3 regions of the Rahnella inusitata genome follow, and region 3 is predicted to be linked to each of the others. Evidence: riboswitches for the same ligand, from Rfam matches in the RefSeq annotation. Region 3 holds a riboswitch; each other region holds the start of a gene.
The links. A riboswitch is a leader RNA that binds a small molecule or an ion and turns the genes downstream of it on or off. The one in region 3 is predicted to bind thiamine pyrophosphate.
Positions count from the first base shown of each region.

Region 1: it holds a riboswitch for thiamine pyrophosphate, as region 3 does, so the genes downstream of both, thiM (hydroxyethylthiazole kinase) here and thiC (phosphomethylpyrimidine synthase ThiC) in region 3, are expected to answer to the same signal.
Region 2: it holds a riboswitch for thiamine pyrophosphate, as region 3 does, so the genes downstream of both, thiB (thiamine ABC transporter substrate binding subunit) here and thiC (phosphomethylpyrimidine synthase ThiC) in region 3, are expected to answer to the same signal.

Region 1 is NZ_CP065024.1:1,549,356-1,554,599, forward strand. It holds gene I2123_RS07300 (sensor histidine kinase) at 1-1,116, shown strand, start outside; gene btsR (two-component system response regulator BtsR) at 1,094-1,813, shown strand; gene I2123_RS07310 (carbon starvation CstA family protein) at 1,942-3,747, shown strand; TPP riboswitch at 3,837-3,938, shown strand; gene thiM (hydroxyethylthiazole kinase) at 3,973-4,782, shown strand; gene thiD (bifunctional hydroxymethylpyrimidine kinase/phosphomethylpyrimidine kinase) at 4,779-5,244, shown strand, end outside.
Region 2 is NZ_CP065024.1:4,342,769-4,348,012, forward strand. It holds gene sgrR (HTH-type transcriptional regulator SgrR) at 1-1,659, shown strand, start outside; TPP riboswitch at 1,700-1,828, shown strand; gene thiB (thiamine ABC transporter substrate binding subunit) at 1,872-2,855, shown strand; gene thiP (thiamine/thiamine pyrophosphate ABC transporter permease ThiP) at 2,831-4,441, shown strand; gene thiQ (thiamine ABC transporter ATP-binding protein ThiQ) at 4,425-5,132, shown strand; gene I2123_RS20345 (DedA family protein) at 5,122-5,244, opposite strand, start outside.
Region 3 is NZ_CP065024.1:62,551-67,794, forward strand. It holds gene nfi (deoxyribonuclease V) at 1-69, opposite strand, end outside; gene hemE (uroporphyrinogen decarboxylase) at 79-1,143, opposite strand; gene nudC (NAD(+) diphosphatase) at 1,215-2,000, opposite strand; gene rsd (sigma D regulator) at 2,107-2,622, shown strand; TPP riboswitch at 2,694-2,819, shown strand; gene thiC (phosphomethylpyrimidine synthase ThiC) at 2,954-4,915, shown strand; gene thiE (thiamine phosphate synthase) at 4,912-5,244, shown strand, end outside.

The DNA.
Region 1 (5,244 bases), 1.5 Mb from region 3:
CGGCGGGCGATGTTCGAGCGCTACACCACGGCATTCAGCGCCCGTGCGCTGAATATTGCGGCCTGTACCGAGGGCGTGCTGCGGCAAGGGTTTAATCAGGAAAACACCGCGCGGGTAGCGCAGATCATTTATCAGGAACTGGATATTGGCGCGGTGGCGATAACCGATCGCGAGAAGCTACTGGCGTTTGTCGGGATCGGCGACGATCACCATCTTCCGGGCTCGCCGATTTTGTCCGAGCACTCACACCGCGCTATCGAACATAACGAAGTGGTCTACGCCGACGGCAATGAAGTGCCGTATCGCTGTACGCAAAGCCCGTCGTGCAAGCTAGGGTCGACGCTGGTGATCCCGCTGCGCGGCGAGAATCAGGAAGTGATCGGCACGATCAAATTGTACGAAGCCCGCAACCGGCTGTTCAGTTCGATCAACCGGACGCTGGGCGAGGGGATCGCCAGTTTACTGTCGGCGCAGATCCTCGCCGGACAGTATGAGCGCCACAAGCAGCTGCTGATCCAGTCTGAAATCAAACTGCTGCACGCGCAGGTGAATCCTCACTTTCTGTTTAACGCGCTGAATACCCTGGTGGCGGTGATCCGCCGCGACAGCCAGCAGGCGGGCGAACTGGTCCAGCATCTCTCCACCTTCTTTCGCAAAAATCTCAAACGGCCCCAGGAGGTGGTGACGCTGGCCGATGAAATTGAGCACGTGGAAGCCTATCTGCATATCGAACGCGCGCGGTTCAGCGACCGTCTCAGCGTGACGTTTGATTTCCCCGACGCACTGCAACAGCTGTTTTTACCCGCTTTTATGCTGCAACCGCTGGTGGAGAACGCCATCAAGCACGGGACGTCGCAGCTGCTGGGCGCCGGGCACATTCATCTTTCCGCCATCGGGCAGGGCGATTGTCTGGTGCTGACCGTCGAAGATAACGCCGGGCTGTATGCGCCGTCGGCTGGCGGAAAGGGACTGGGCATGAGTCTGGTCGATCGTCGTCTGCGCGGGCGCTACGGCGAAGAATTTGGTCTGCATGTGGAATGCGAACCGGAACAGTTTACCCGTGTCATTTTACGGTTGCCGTTAAGGAGTCAGCATGCTGAAAATATTGATTGTTGATGACGAGCCACTGGCGCGTGAAAATCTGCGTTTTCTGTTGCAGGATAGGGCGGATATCAGCGTGATCGGCGAGTGTGAAAACGCCGTGGAAGCGCTGGGAGCTATCAACCGGCTGCAACCCGACGTGGTGTTTCTCGATATCCATATGCCGCGCATCAGCGGGCTGGAGCTGGTCGGGATGATCGACGCTGAGCGTATGCCGCACATCGTATTTCTCACCGCCTATGACGAATATGCCCTGCAGGCGTTCGAAGAGAACGTTTTTGATTATCTGCTCAAGCCGGTACAGGCATCGCGGCTGGAGAAAACCCTATGTCGTCTGCGTAAGCATCTGCCGGAACAAAATATCACCGCGCTGATGGCCGGAGAACCGGATCTGGCGCTGATCCCCTGCTGCGGCCAGAACCGCATTTATCTGCTTTCCTTCGACGAGGTGATTTTTGTCAGTTCGCGCGTCAGCGGCGTCTTCGTAAACCGCGCCGATGGCAGTGAATGTTTTACAGAACTGACACTGCGCACCCTGGAAAATCGGACGCAGCTGCTGCGTTGCCACCGGCAGTTTTTGATCAACATAAGCCATCTGCGGGAAATTCGTTTTGACGACAGCGGGCTGGCGGAGTTGGTGATGAAAAACCAGGTGCGCGTACCGGTCAGCCGTCGCTATCTGAAAGCCCTGAAAGCTCAACTGGGGCTCTGAGGCACGCCGTTCATCCCTGCATTTTGCCGCTTAAATCGCTATGCCGCCGCTGACCTAAACAGCGGACGCGCTTTCTACAGGGCTTTGCTACGTTGCACCGGATTATTCCTCATCCGGAGAACAACAAGATGCAACACGCACTGACTTTTGTCATCGCGACTCTGTGTATCCTGACCATCTGCTACCGATTTTACGGCGTGTTTTTCGTCCGTAAAGTGCTGAAAGCCGATGATGCTCAGGTCACGCCGTCGCATTTACTGGAAGACGGGAAAGACTATGTCCCGACGAAGAAATGGGTGAACTTTGGCAGCCACTTTGCGGCAATTGCGGCGGCGGGGCCCCTGGTCGGCCCGGTGCTGGCGGCGCAGTACGGTTATCTGCCCGGCATGTTATGGCTGCTGATCGGTTGCGTGGTCGGCGGCGCGGTACACGATACCGTCGTGTTGTTCGCCTCGATGAAACACCGGGGTAAGTCCCTGTCGGAAGTCGCTAAGCGTGAACTCGGGCCGGTAGCTGGCTGGTGTACCGGGCTGGCGATGCTATTTATCATCACCATTACCATGGCGGGGTTGTCGATGGTGGTAGTACATGCCCTTGAGCGTAACCCGTGGGGCACGTTTGCCGTCTTCATGACCATCCCGGTGGCGATTTGCGTCGGCCTGTGGGAGCGTCTGACCGGCAGTATGAAAGCCGCTTCGTGGGCAGGCATTATCGCGATTATGGCCTGCGTGGTGATCGGGCCGTACATCCAGGCCTCGGCGTTTGGCGAATGGCTCAGCCTGCGCGCCTCGACGGTCAGTCTGGTCCTGCCGGTCTACGCTTTCTTCGCCACCGCTCTGCCGGTATGGATGTTACTGACGCCGCGCGGTTATCTCTCCAGCTTCATGAAAATCGGTGTGTTCGGCGCGCTGATCGTCGGCGTGGTGTTCATCAACCCGGAAATTCAGTTCCCGGCGATCACGCAGTTTATCCACGGTGGCGGCCCGGTGCTGGCCGGTCCGGTCTGGCCGTTTATCTCAATCACTATCGCCTGTGGCGCGATATCAGGTTTCCACGCATTTATCGGTTCCGGCACCACGCCCAAGCAAATAGACAAATGGAGTGACATTTTGCCGGTCGGTTTTGGGGCGATGTTAGCGGAGTGCGTGGTCGGCGTGATGGCGTTGATTGCCGCCACCGCGCTGCATCCGGCGGATTATTTTGCGATTAACTCCGCGCCAGAAGTGTTTGCCGGTCTTGGCATGCAGGTGGTGAATCTGCCGTCGCTTAGCCAGGAAATTGGCTTAGATCTGAGCGGGCGCACCGGCGGTGCCGTGACGCTGGCGGTGGGCATGGCAGATATCTTCACGCGCATCCCGTGGTTCAGCCATTTGTCCTCTTACTTCTTCCAGTTCGTGGTGATGTTCGAGGCGGTATTCATCCTGACAGCGGTCGATTCAGGCACCCGTGTGGCGCGCTATCTGTTGCAGGATTTCTTCGGTGACCTGTGGGCGCCGCTGAAACGCACTGACTGGTGGCCGGGCGCGGTGGCATGCAGTATTGTCGCCTGCCTGCTGTGGGGATATTTGCTGAACTCCGGCGATATTAACTCAGTCTGGGCGCTGTTTGGCGTCTCCAACCAGCTGATGGCTTCAATCGGCCTGATGATCGGCGCGACCATTATTCTGCGTCTGGCGGATAAGCGCCGCTATATGCTGACCTGCCTGATCCCGCTGGCGTATCTCTACGTGACCGTGAACTACGCGGCGTACTGGATGGTGGCTCACGTCTATTTCAATCCGCTGGCCAAAGGTTTTAATCTGTTCAACGGCACAATTTCTATCATCATGGTCGCGCTCGGCGCGGTAATTATGGTGGCATCCATCCTGCGCTGGATAAAACTGTGGCAGGCACGCAGTGAAGGCGTAGTGGAAGATGTGGCGGCGACGGTGTAAATCACGGTTATCTCATCAGCCCTGTCAATGGACAGGGCTTTTTTGTATCAATTGCTGATTGATCTTCCTGCCGTCCACACCAATAATGCTTCCTTGACTCGGGGTGCCGCTCTTGCAAAAGACAGGCTGAGATTTTACCCGTATTACCTGATCTGGATTATGCCAGCGTAGGGAAGTCAGGTATCTCTCCCGATGCCGCCTTCCTGAAAGCCGGTTGGGAGACTTATGAACGTCCGACCTTCCGTATTTCCCGGTGCGATTGCCGCCGGTTCTTTGCAACAACTCCGCCATTCATCACCGCTGGTCCACTGCCTGACCAACGACGTGGTGCAATCTTTTACTGCCAATGTTTTGCTAGCGCTGGGAGCGTCTCCGGCGATGGTGGTTGATCCTGCCGAAGCGGCGCAGTTTAGCGCCGTTGCTGATGCCTTACTGGTCAACGTAGGTACGCTGACGCATCCTCACGCCGATGCCATGCTGGCGGCTATTCAGGCGGTGAATCAGGCCGGAAAACCCTGGGTGCTGGATCCGGTGGCCGTTGGCGGACTGGGCTGGCGCACCGAATTCTGTCTCGACATCATCAAACTCAAACCCGCCGCCATTCGCGGCAACGCCTCGGAAATCCGCGCGCTCAGCCGTCTGAGTGCGTCCGGTCGCGGCGTCGACAGCGGTGATGACTCTCTTTCTGCCTTGCCCGCCGCGCAGCAGCTGGCGCATGAAACCGGCGCGATTGTCGCGGTCACCGGTGAGACAGATTATGTGACCGACGGCGATCGCTGTTGGGCGGTGCCGGGCGGCCATCCGATGATGACCCGCGTGGTCGGCACCGGCTGTGCGCTGTCGGCGGTGGTGGCCGCTTTCATTGCGTTGCCGGGCGACCGGCTCGATAACGTCGCGGCAGCCTGTCGCGTCATGTCCTGCGCCGGTGAACGTGCCTGCGCTACCGTCAAAGGGCCGGGCAGCTTTACGCCAGAGTTTCTCGATAATTTGTACGTAATGAACGGGGAGTGGTTAAACGGGGAGACGCAGCCATGAAGCGGATTAATGCGCTGACCATTGCAGGCACCGATCCGAGCGGCGGTGCCGGGATCCAGGCTGATCTCAAAACATTCTCGGCGCTCGGCGCTTACGGCACCAGCGTGATCACCGCGCTGGTGGCGCAAAACACCCGCGGCGTTCAGTCGGTTTATAATATCGAACCGGAATTTGTGGCGGCGCAGCTGGATTCTGTGCTCAGCGACGTACGCATCGACAGCACAAAAATCGGTATGCTGGCAAACAGCCAGATTGTGGAAGCGGTCGCGGAACGGCTCCGGCACTATCAGCCGCCGTTTGTGGTGCTTGATACCGTCATGCTGGCGAAAAGTGGCGATCCGTTATTGCTGCCGGAAGCGGTGGATGCAGTACGCCGGTTGCTGATCCCGCAGGTTTCGATCATCACGCCAAACCTGCCAGAAGCGGCAGCGTTACTGGAATGTGCGATAGCGACCAGCGAAG
Region 2 (5,244 bases), 420 kb from region 3:
TCACCGCGTTTGCAGCAGCAGTTCATCCGGTTGTGGCAGTCCTGTCATGGCGAAGAAACCGAAACGACCTTGCAGGCGCTGTCCGAGATCCTGAACTGTTCACGGCGGCACATGCGTTCATTGCTCAACGCCATGCAGGAACTGGGCTGGGTGGCGTGGGATGCCGAAGCCGGGCGCGGCAAACGTTCCAGACTGACATTCCTGTATACCGGCCTGGCGCTACAGCAGCAGCGCGCCGAAGAGCTTGTTGAGCAGGATAAAGTCGATCAGCTGGTTCAACTGGTGGGCGATAAAACACAGGTGCGTCAGATGTTGCTATCGCAACTTGGACGCAGCTTCCGTCAGGGCAAACATATTCTGCGCGTGCTGTATTACCGCCCACTGTTTAACCTGTTGCCCGGCACCATGTTGCGTCGTTCTGAGACGCATATCGCCCGGCAAATCTTCAGCGGCCTGACGCGCATAAATGAGGAAAAAGGGGAAGTTGAAGCCGATTTAGCTCATCACTGGCAGGAAATCACACCGCTGCATTGGCGGTTTTATCTGCGTCCGGCGATCCATTTCCATCATGGCCGTGAACTCGAGATGGCGGATATCATCGCCACATTTACCCGCCTGCAACAGGCTCACCGGTTATTTAGCAATCTCTCGTCAGTTTCCTCACCCACACCCAATGTGATCGATATCCATCTGCTGACCCCCGACCGCTGGCTGCCGTGGCTGTTTGGCAATGTTCACGCCATGATCCTGCCGCAGGAGTGGCAGTCGCTGCCGGACTTTGCCCGGCATCCGGTCGGCACCGGTCCTTACGCCGTGGTGCGCAATCAGAAAACGCAGCTGCGTATCCGCGCGTTTGACGAGTATTTCGGTTTTCGCGCGCTGATAGATGAAGTGAATATCTGGGTGCTGCCGGAGCTGACCGAAGATCTGGTCCATTCCGGTGTCCAGTTACAGGCGGATGAATCAGGTAATAGCGAGCTGGAAAGCCGTCTGGAGGAAGGCTGCTATTTCTTGCTGTTCGATCAGCGTTCGCCGGTCGGCCAGCAGGATGAAATCCGCGAATGGCTCTGTGAACTGCTCAGCCCGATTGCATTACTTAACGCCGCAGAACCGATTTACCAGCGCTACTGGTCGCCAGCCTACGGCCTGTTGCCACGCTGGCATCATAAAGATTCGCAGGCGCGCCCGATAAAACCGCAAGGGCTGACGCACATTACGCTGACGTTTTACAGCGAGCATTCGGAGCATCACGCGATCTGCAACGCACTGCGCCCGCTGCTGGCAGCGGAAGGCATCGAGCTGATTATTCAGATTGTGGATTACGCCGTCTGGCATCGCGGCGAGGCGAAAAGCGACTTGTGGCTCGGCAGCGCCAACTTCACCCTGCCGCTGGAATTCTCTCTGTTCGCGACATTCTTCGAGCTGCCGTTGGCCGCGCACTGTTTCAGCAATGACATGAGCGAAGACGCCGCGTTATGGCAGGCGGGTAAATTCTCCATGGCCGAATGGAGCCAGAAACAGGTTGCCAGCCATCATATTCATCCGCTGTTCCATCACTGGTTAGTGTTGCAGGGCCAGCGCAGCATGCGCGGCGTACGCATGAACACTCTTGGGTGGTTTGACTTCAAATCCGCCTGGTTTGCGCCCCCCGACAGTTAATCGGACTATCGCATCGCGCCGTTAATCTCTAGAATGACATTCGTTCTCAACGGGGTGCCCAACTTGTTAAAGCAGCGATGTAAACGCCGCGAGCAAGTTTGGCTGAGATTTAGACCCGTCGAACCTGATCCGGTTGATACCGGCGGAGGGATTTGAGACTGCGCCTTGCTCACTCAAAATCCTTTGCCCCTTTATTTTTTTGGAGCGCAAAGTTGAAAAAATTATTGTCCTGCCTGCTGTTACTTTCTGCACCTGCATTTGCTGCAAAACCTGTCCTGACCGTATACACCTACGACTCTTTCTCTGCCGACTGGGGCCCTGGCCCTGCCATCAAAAAAGCCTTTGAAGCGCAATGCGGCTGCGAACTGAAATACGTCGCGCTGGAAGACGGCGTGTCTTTGCTCAACCGTCTGCGGATGGAAGGCAAAAACAGCAAAGCGGACGTCGTGCTTGGGCTGGATAACAACCTGTTGCAAGCTGCGGAGCAAACCGGGCTTTTCGCCAAAGCACCGAAAACCGACGCCAAACTGGCTGTCCCCGGCGGCTGGGATAACAGTACGTTCGTGCCTTACGACTACGGCTATTTCGCGTTCGTCTACGACAAAAACAAACTGAAGAATCCGCCGAAAAGTCTCGATGAACTGATCAACAGCGATCAGAACTGGAAAGTGATCTACGAAGATCCGCGCACCAGCACGCCGGGTCTGGGTCTGATGCTGTGGATGCAAAAAGTCTATGGCGATAAAGCGCCACAAGAATGGCAGAAGCTGGCGAAGAAAACCGTCACCGTCACCAAAGGCTGGAGCGAGGCCTACGGTTTGTTCCTCAAAGGCGAAAGCGATCTGGTGCTGAGTTACACCACCTCTCCGGCGTATCACATCATCGAAGAGAAGAAGGATAACTACGCGGCGGCCAATTTCACCGAAGGTCATTACATGCAGGTGGAAGTGGCAGGCCAGCTGGCGAACAGCAAGCAACCGAAGCTGGCTGAACAGTTTATGAAATTCGTCACTACCGACGGTTTCCAGAAAGTAATACCGACCGGTAACTGGATGTATCCGGTGATCGCCACACCGCTGCCCGATGCCTTTAATCAGCTGACGGTACCCGCGAAATCCCTGCAATACAGCGCACAGGACGTCGCCACTCACCGCACAGAATGGATCCAGGCATGGCAGAACGCAGTCAGCCGTTGATCCCGCGCTGGCTGTGGCCGGGCGCGGTGGCATCGCTGGCGATGCTGCTGGTTGCCGCGCTGGCGTTAGGCTCTCTGTGGCGTCACGCGCCGCAGATGAGCGGCGCCTCGCTGTGGCAGGATCCCTATCTCTGGCATGTGATCCGTTTTACTTTCTGGCAGGCGTTGCTTTCGGCGCTCTGCTCGGTGCTGCCCGCAATTTTGCTGGCGCGGGCGCTGTTCCGCCGCCGTTTTCCTGGCCGTCAGTTACTACTTCGTTTATGCGCCATGACGCTGGTGCTGCCGGTGCTGGTGGCCGTGTTTGGCATTCTCAGCGTCTACGGCAGACAAGGCTGGCTGGCGCAGCTGTGCGGCTGGCTCGGTATGGATTATCATTTTTCGCCCTATGGCTTACAGGGCATTTTGCTGGCGCACATCTTCTTCAATCTGCCGCTCGCCACCCGCCTGTTGTTGCAGGCGCTGGAGAATATCGCTGTAGAACAGCGCCAGCTTGCCGCGCAGCTGGGCATGAATGCGTGGCAGCAATTTCGTTTTGTCGAATGGCCTGCCCTGCGCCGTCAGATTTTCCCCGCCGCAGCCCTGATTTTCATGCTGTGTTTTGCCAGCTTCGCCACCGTGCTTTCTCTCGGCGGCGGCCCGCAGGCGACCACGATCGAACTGGCTATCTATCAGGCGCTCAGTTATGACTACGATTTAGGCCGCGCCGCCACGCTGGCGCTGATCCAGTTGTTCTGCTGTCTGGCGCTGGTGTTGCTGAGCCAAAAACTCAGTCAGGCGCTGCCGGTCGGACAAACGCACTCTCAGCGCTGGCGTAATCCCGATGATTCCCTGCCGCGCCGCCTCGCCGACGGCGTACTGATCGGCCTTGCCCTGCTGCTGATCCTGCCGCCATTGCTGGCAGTGATTTTTGATGGCGTGAATCGCGCCGCCGTCAGCGTTCTGCAACAGGCCGCGCTCTGGCAGGCATTGTGGACGTCAGTACGTATTGCACTGGGCAGCGGGTTGCTTTGTGTACTGCTCACCATGATGTTGCTGTGGAGCAGCCGCGAACTGCGTTTGCGCAAGTTTAGCGGCTGGGCGCAGGCGATGGATCTCAGCGGTATGTTGATCCTCGCGATGCCGGGCATCGTGCTGGCGACCGGGTTTTTCCTGTTGCTCGGTGATACAACCGGTTTACCACAATCGCCCTGGCCGCTGGTGATCCTCACCAATGCGCTGATGGCGGTGCCTTATGCGTTGAAAGTGTTGGATAACCCGATGCGTGACGTCGCGGAACGCTACAACCCGCTATGTCTTTCGCTGGATATGCACGGCTGGCATCGGCTGCGCCGGGTGGAACTGAGTGCGCTGAAACGCCCGATAGCTCAGGCGCTGGCGTTTGCCTGTGTGCTGTCACTGGGGGATTTCGGCGTGATCGCATTGTTCGGCAACGAGAATTTTCGCACGCTGCCATTTTATTTGTATCAGCAGATCGGTTCCTACCGCAGTCAGGACGGCGCGGTAACTGCGCTGTTATTACTGCTGCTGTGCTTCCTGTTATTCACCCTGATCGAGAAACTGCCGGGCCGCCATGCTGACGCTGAATAAACTGACTTATCTGTACGAGCATCTGCCGATGCGCTTTGATTTACGCATCGCCGCGGGTGAACGCGTGGCGATCCTCGGCCCGAGCGGTGCGGGGAAAAGTACCATGCTGAGCCTGGTTGCCGGTTTTCTCGCGCCAGTGAGCGGGCAAATCTTGCTCAACGGTGACGATCACAGCGCGACACCGCCAGCCAGGCGTCCGGTGTCAATGCTGTTTCAGGAGAACAATCTGTTCTCGCATCTGACCGTGCGTCAGAACATGGGACTGGGCTTACATCCGGGGCTGAAACTCAGCGCGCAGCAAAAGCAGGATTTGGAAGAGATCGCCCGACAGGTCGGGCTGAGTGAGTGTTTAGATCGTCTGCCCTCGCAGCTTTCCGGCGGCCAGCGGCAGCGGGTGGCGCTGGCACGCTGTCTGTTGCGTAGCCAGCCGATTTTGCTGCTCGACGAACCTTTCTCGGCGCTCGATCCGGCGCTGCGCAGTGAAATGCTGAGCCTGCTGGATAAGGTTTGCGGACAGCGTAATCTGACGTTATTGATGGTGTCACACAATCTGGATGATGCGGCGCGGATTGCTCCGCGCACGCTGCTGGTCGTCGACGGCAGAATCTTCTACGACGGCCCGACGCAGGCGCTGGTAGACGGCAGTGCGCCGGAAGCCAAAGTGTTGGGCATCAGCCCAATCAGCGGGTGATCACTTTCCACAGCAGATGGCCGTAAACCGGCATCATCGGCTGCTTGCTGAGCATCACAATGCTGACCACCGTCGCCACCACGCTCAGCACGCACACAACCCGTAATCGCGT
Region 3 (5,244 bases):
CGGATCTTGCAATGTGATGCGATCTGCAAGGATCCGCTGCTCTTCACGTAACGCGCGCGTATCGATCATCTTTCAGTCTTACTCGTGATACTGGCGGGACAGGCTGTGCACCGCTTCCACGAAGGCACCGGCGTTTTCTGGCGGCACATCCTGATGAATGCCATGACCGAGATTAAACACGTGGCCGTTGCCTTTACCGAAGCCTGCCAAAATGGTTTCTACTTCCTGCTCAATACGCACCGGAGAGGCGTACAGCATGGAGGGATCCATATTGCCCTGAATCGCCACTTTATCGCCCACGCGACGACGCGCGTCAGCAATGTCAGTCGTCCAGTCAAGACCGAGTGCATCACAACCGGTCGCAGCCATCGCTTCCAGCCACTGCCCGCCACCTTTGGTGAACAGCGTGACCGGCACGCGACGTCCTTCGTTTTCACGGATCAGGCCATCGACGATTTTATGCATGTAGTTCAGGGAGAATTCGCGGTAATCGCGTGGCGTCAGCACGCCGCCCCAGGTGTCGAAAATCATCACGGACTGCGCGCCTGCTTTAATTTGGGCGTTGAGATACAAGATCACGCTGTCGGCGACTTTATCCAGCAACAGATGCATGGTTGCCGGTTCGGCATACATCATCTTTTTGATTTTGGTGAACGCTTTACTGCTGCCGCCTTCAACCATATACGTTGCCAGCGTCCACGGGCTCCCGGAGAAACCGATAAGCGGCACTTCACCTTTAAGGTTTTTACGGATGGTGCGAACCGCGTTCATCACGTAACCCAGTTCCATTTCCGGATCGGGAACTGGCAGCTTTTCGACGTCAGCACGGTTAGTCAGCGGAGAAGAAAAACGAGGGCCCTCACCGGCTTCGAAATACAACCCCAGCCCCATCGCATCCGGAATGGTCAGGATGTCAGAGAACAAAATCGCGGCATCCAGCGGATAACGGCGCAGTGGCTGCAGCGTCACTTCGCAGGCCAATTCAGCATTCTTGCACAGCGACATAAAATCACCGGCCACGGCGCGGGTTTCTTTGTATTCCGGCAAATAGCGGCCAGCCTGACGCATCATCCATACGGGTGTGATATCCACCGGCTGACGTAACAGGGCGCGCAGGTAGCGGTCGTTTTTCAACTCATTCATTCTGGTTCTTTCCTTCAATATTCGGGCGGCACGGCAATAATCTGACGGTATTCTATCACGCAACACTTGCGCTACACGTCGTCTTCATCGCTCGCCGCGCGGCAGAGCGCCACAGTGTCTTCGATAAGCCTGCGCGCAATGGTGCCCGGCGGCGGTAACATGGGCAGTGCGTCATAACGATACCAGCCCGCGTTCAGCAGCTCTTTAGGATCATGACGAATATCGCCGCTGTCATAGTCAGCCATAAAGGCCATCATCAGAGAATTCGGGAAAGGCCACGGCTGCGAACTGACGTAGCGCACATTTTTCACACGAACGTTGCTCTCTTCCATCACTTCACGTGCCACGGTCTCCTCAAGCGTTTCGCCTACTTCGACAAAACCGGCCAGCACGGTGTGAATACCGTTGCGGTGGCGGACATGCTGCGCCAGCAAAATTTCATCACCACGGCGGATAGCGACGATAATGCACGGCGCAATCTGCGGATAATAACGTTCACGGCAGTGTCCGCAGAGCGCAGCCCATTCAGTTTTACTGACTTGCATTTCATGGCCGCAATAACCACAAAACTTGTGAGAACGATAAAATTCAGCCAGTTGCACACCGCGACCGACCAGCTGAAATAATCCGCGATCTTTATCGAGTAACTGACGCGCCGAGACCATATGGTTGTGCATCGCCTGACGCACCAGCCAGACAGGTTCACCCTGCCACTCGCCAATCTGCCGCGCGGTTTTGCCGGTCAGAGAGAACTGCGTCGCGCTGCCAAACGGCAGTTCACCTTCAGGCAGCCACAGCTTGCCTTCGTGGCTGATAACCCACCAGCCGTTATGTTGCTCTGTGATCTGTAATTCCATAATTGTTGTTGCATAACCTCGTTGAGACTGACAATCTGAGACAGATATTTACATATTAGTAACCCTTCCAAAACGGATTACTTTTTTACCGCTCACGGAGTCAACCATGCTAAATCGTCTGGAAAGACTGACCCAACGCGTTGGTGGCAGTAATGAGTTAGTCGACCAATGGCTGCACGCGCGCAAAGAATTGCTGGTTTCATACTGCACACTGGTCGGCCTGAAACCCAATAAAGAAAAACATACTCCGCTGAATGAAAAAGCGTTGGATAACTTTTGCCACAACCTGGTGGACTACCTTTCTGCCGGCCATTTCCATCTTTATCAACGCATAATCGATGAAGTCGCCAGCGCAGACAGCTCAGTCAAATCTCAGGCGTCCAAAATATACCCCGCTCTGGAGCTCAATACTGAAGCTATCATGGCTTTCCATGACAGTTACACAGAAAATGATATTGATGATGACAATGCATTTGCCTTCCATTATGCATTATCCGATATAGGTGAAGCGTTGGATGCGCGTTTTCAGCTGGAAGATCAATTGATTATTCTGGCCTTTGATCCTGTTAATGGCGCGCCATTACCGCCCGCCAATGATGATCATCTGGCCAGACCGGCGTAACCGGTCTCAGGAATAAACCCTGCACAGGGTGTAGTTTTAGTTGTAGTTTTCAAAACGGCCTCCTATATTGAGGCTTCTTGTCGGAGTGCCTAGCGCATAATTTCCTCACGAAATTACGCCAGGCTGAGACCGTTAATTCGGGATCCGCGGAACCTGATCGGGTTAGTACCCGCGAAGGGAACAAGAGTAATGTTATGCGTTTAGCGCGATTTGGCATCAGCCTGAAAACGGCCGCCTGCGCTAAACCGCCCATTTTTACTCCTGCCGTAAACCTCCAGACAAGCAATTTTCCATCACGTTTTTTCTATTCGTAGAACACGAGGAATTTGCTATGTCGAGTACCCAAAAATCCGTTACCTCTGAAAAGAAACCCACCAACCGCCGCGAACAGCGCGCACAGGCTCAGTCATTTATCGACAGTCTGCAGGGCGAAGCATTTCCCAACTCCCGCCGAATCTATCTGCAAGGCGAGCGCACAGATATCCGCGTTCCCATGCGTGAAATCCAGCTCAGCCCGACACTGGTCGGCGGCGGCAAAGACACCCCGCAATATGAAGAAAACGAAGCGATTCCGGTGTATGAAACAGCCGGACCTTACGGTGACCCTGAAGCCTCTATTGACGTCCATGCCGGTCTGGCAAAATGCCGCGCCAGCTGGATAGCTGAACGGGCAGACACCGAAGAACTTCCGCAGGTCAGCTCCGGTTTTACCCAGCAACGTCTGGCCGACGAAGGTTTAGATCATTTGCGCTTCGAACTTCTGCCGCGCCCGCGTAAAGCGAAAGCGGGAAAAAACGTCACGCAACTGCACTACGCGCGCCAGGGGATAATTACGCCAGAAATGGAGTTCATCGCCATCCGCGAAAATATGGGACGCGAACGGATCCGGGGTGAAGTTCTGCGCCAGCAACATCCGGGTGAAAGTTTCGGCGCGCATCTGCCCGCCAATATCACGGCTGAATTCGTACGTCAGGAAGTCGCCGCCGGTCGCGCCATTATCCCGGCCAATATCAACCATCCGGAATCGGAGCCAATGATTATCGGGCGAAACTTTCTGGTGAAAGTGAACGCCAATATCGGCAATTCAGCGGTAACGTCGTCCATCGAAGAAGAAGTCGAGAAGCTGGTCTGGTCAACGCGCTGGGGGGCGGACACGGTGATGGATCTCTCCACCGGCCGCTATATCCACGAAACCCGCGAATGGATCCTGCGTAACAGCCCGGTGCCCATCGGCACGGTGCCAATTTATCAGGCGCTGGAGAAAGTAAACGGCGTCGCAGAAGATCTGAACTGGGAAATGTTCCGCGATACGCTGCTGGAACAGGCCGAGCAGGGCGTCGATTACTTCACTATTCACGCCGGTGTGTTGCTGCGCTATGTGCCGATGACCGCCAAACGTCTGACCGGTATCGTCTCTCGCGGCGGATCGATCATGGCCAAATGGTGTCTTTCGCATCATCGTGAAAGTTTCCTCTACGAGAATTTCCGCGAGATTTGTGAAATCTGCGCAGCTTACGATGTTTCACTCTCGCTGGGTGACGGCCTGCGGCCTGGCTCGATTCAGGACGCCAACGACGAAGCACAATTTGCAGAGCTGCACACGCTGGGCGAACTGACCAAAATCGCGTGGGAATATGATGTGCAGGTGATGATCGAAGGGCCGGGGCATGTGCCGATGCAGATGATCCGCCGCAACATGACCGAAGAACTCGAGCATTGCCACGAAGCGCCGTTTTACACGCTGGGGCCGCTGACCACCGACATTGCACCGGGTTATGACCATTTCACTTCAGGGATCGGAGCCGCCATGATCGGCTGGTTCGGCTGCGCCATGCTGTGTTACGTCACGCCGAAAGAGCATCTCGGCCTGCCGAACAAGGAAGACGTCAAACAGGGGCTAATCACCTATAAAATTGCGGCGCACGCGGCGGATTTAGCGAAAGGGCATCCCGGCGCGCAAATCCGCGACAACGCCATGTCGAAAGCGCGTTTCGAATTCCGCTGGGAAGACCAGTTCAATCTGGCACTCGATCCGGCCACTGCCCGCGCTTATCACGATGAGACCCTGCCGCAGGAATCCGGCAAAGTCGCACACTTCTGTTCAATGTGTGGACCAAAATTCTGCTCAATGAAAATCACTCAGGAAGTCCGCGATTACGCCGCCGCGCTGGAGGCCAAAGCCCAGCCGGTTGAAATCGTAGAATCCGGCATGGCTCAAATGTCTGCCGAATTCCGCTCGCGGGGCAGCGAGCTTTATCATCCGGCAGATCTGAGCACGGAGGTGGGGAAATGATAACGTCAGCGCAAAAATTTCAAGCAGTCCCCTTCCATCTCGGTTTATATCCGGTCGTCGATACCGTGGAATGGATTGCCCGTCTGCTGGAGGCGGGCGTTAAAACGCTGCAACTGCGCGTGAAGGATTTACCTGATGCTGAGGCCGAACCCGCCATTATTGAAGCTATTGCGCTGGGGCGAGACTATCAGGTGCGGTTGTTCATCAACGATTACTGGCGTCTGGCGGTAAAGCATCAGGCTTACGGTGTACATCTGGGTCAGGAAGATCTGGACACCGCCGACCTTAATGCCATTTATCAGGCTGGTTTACGGCTGGGTGTGTCGACG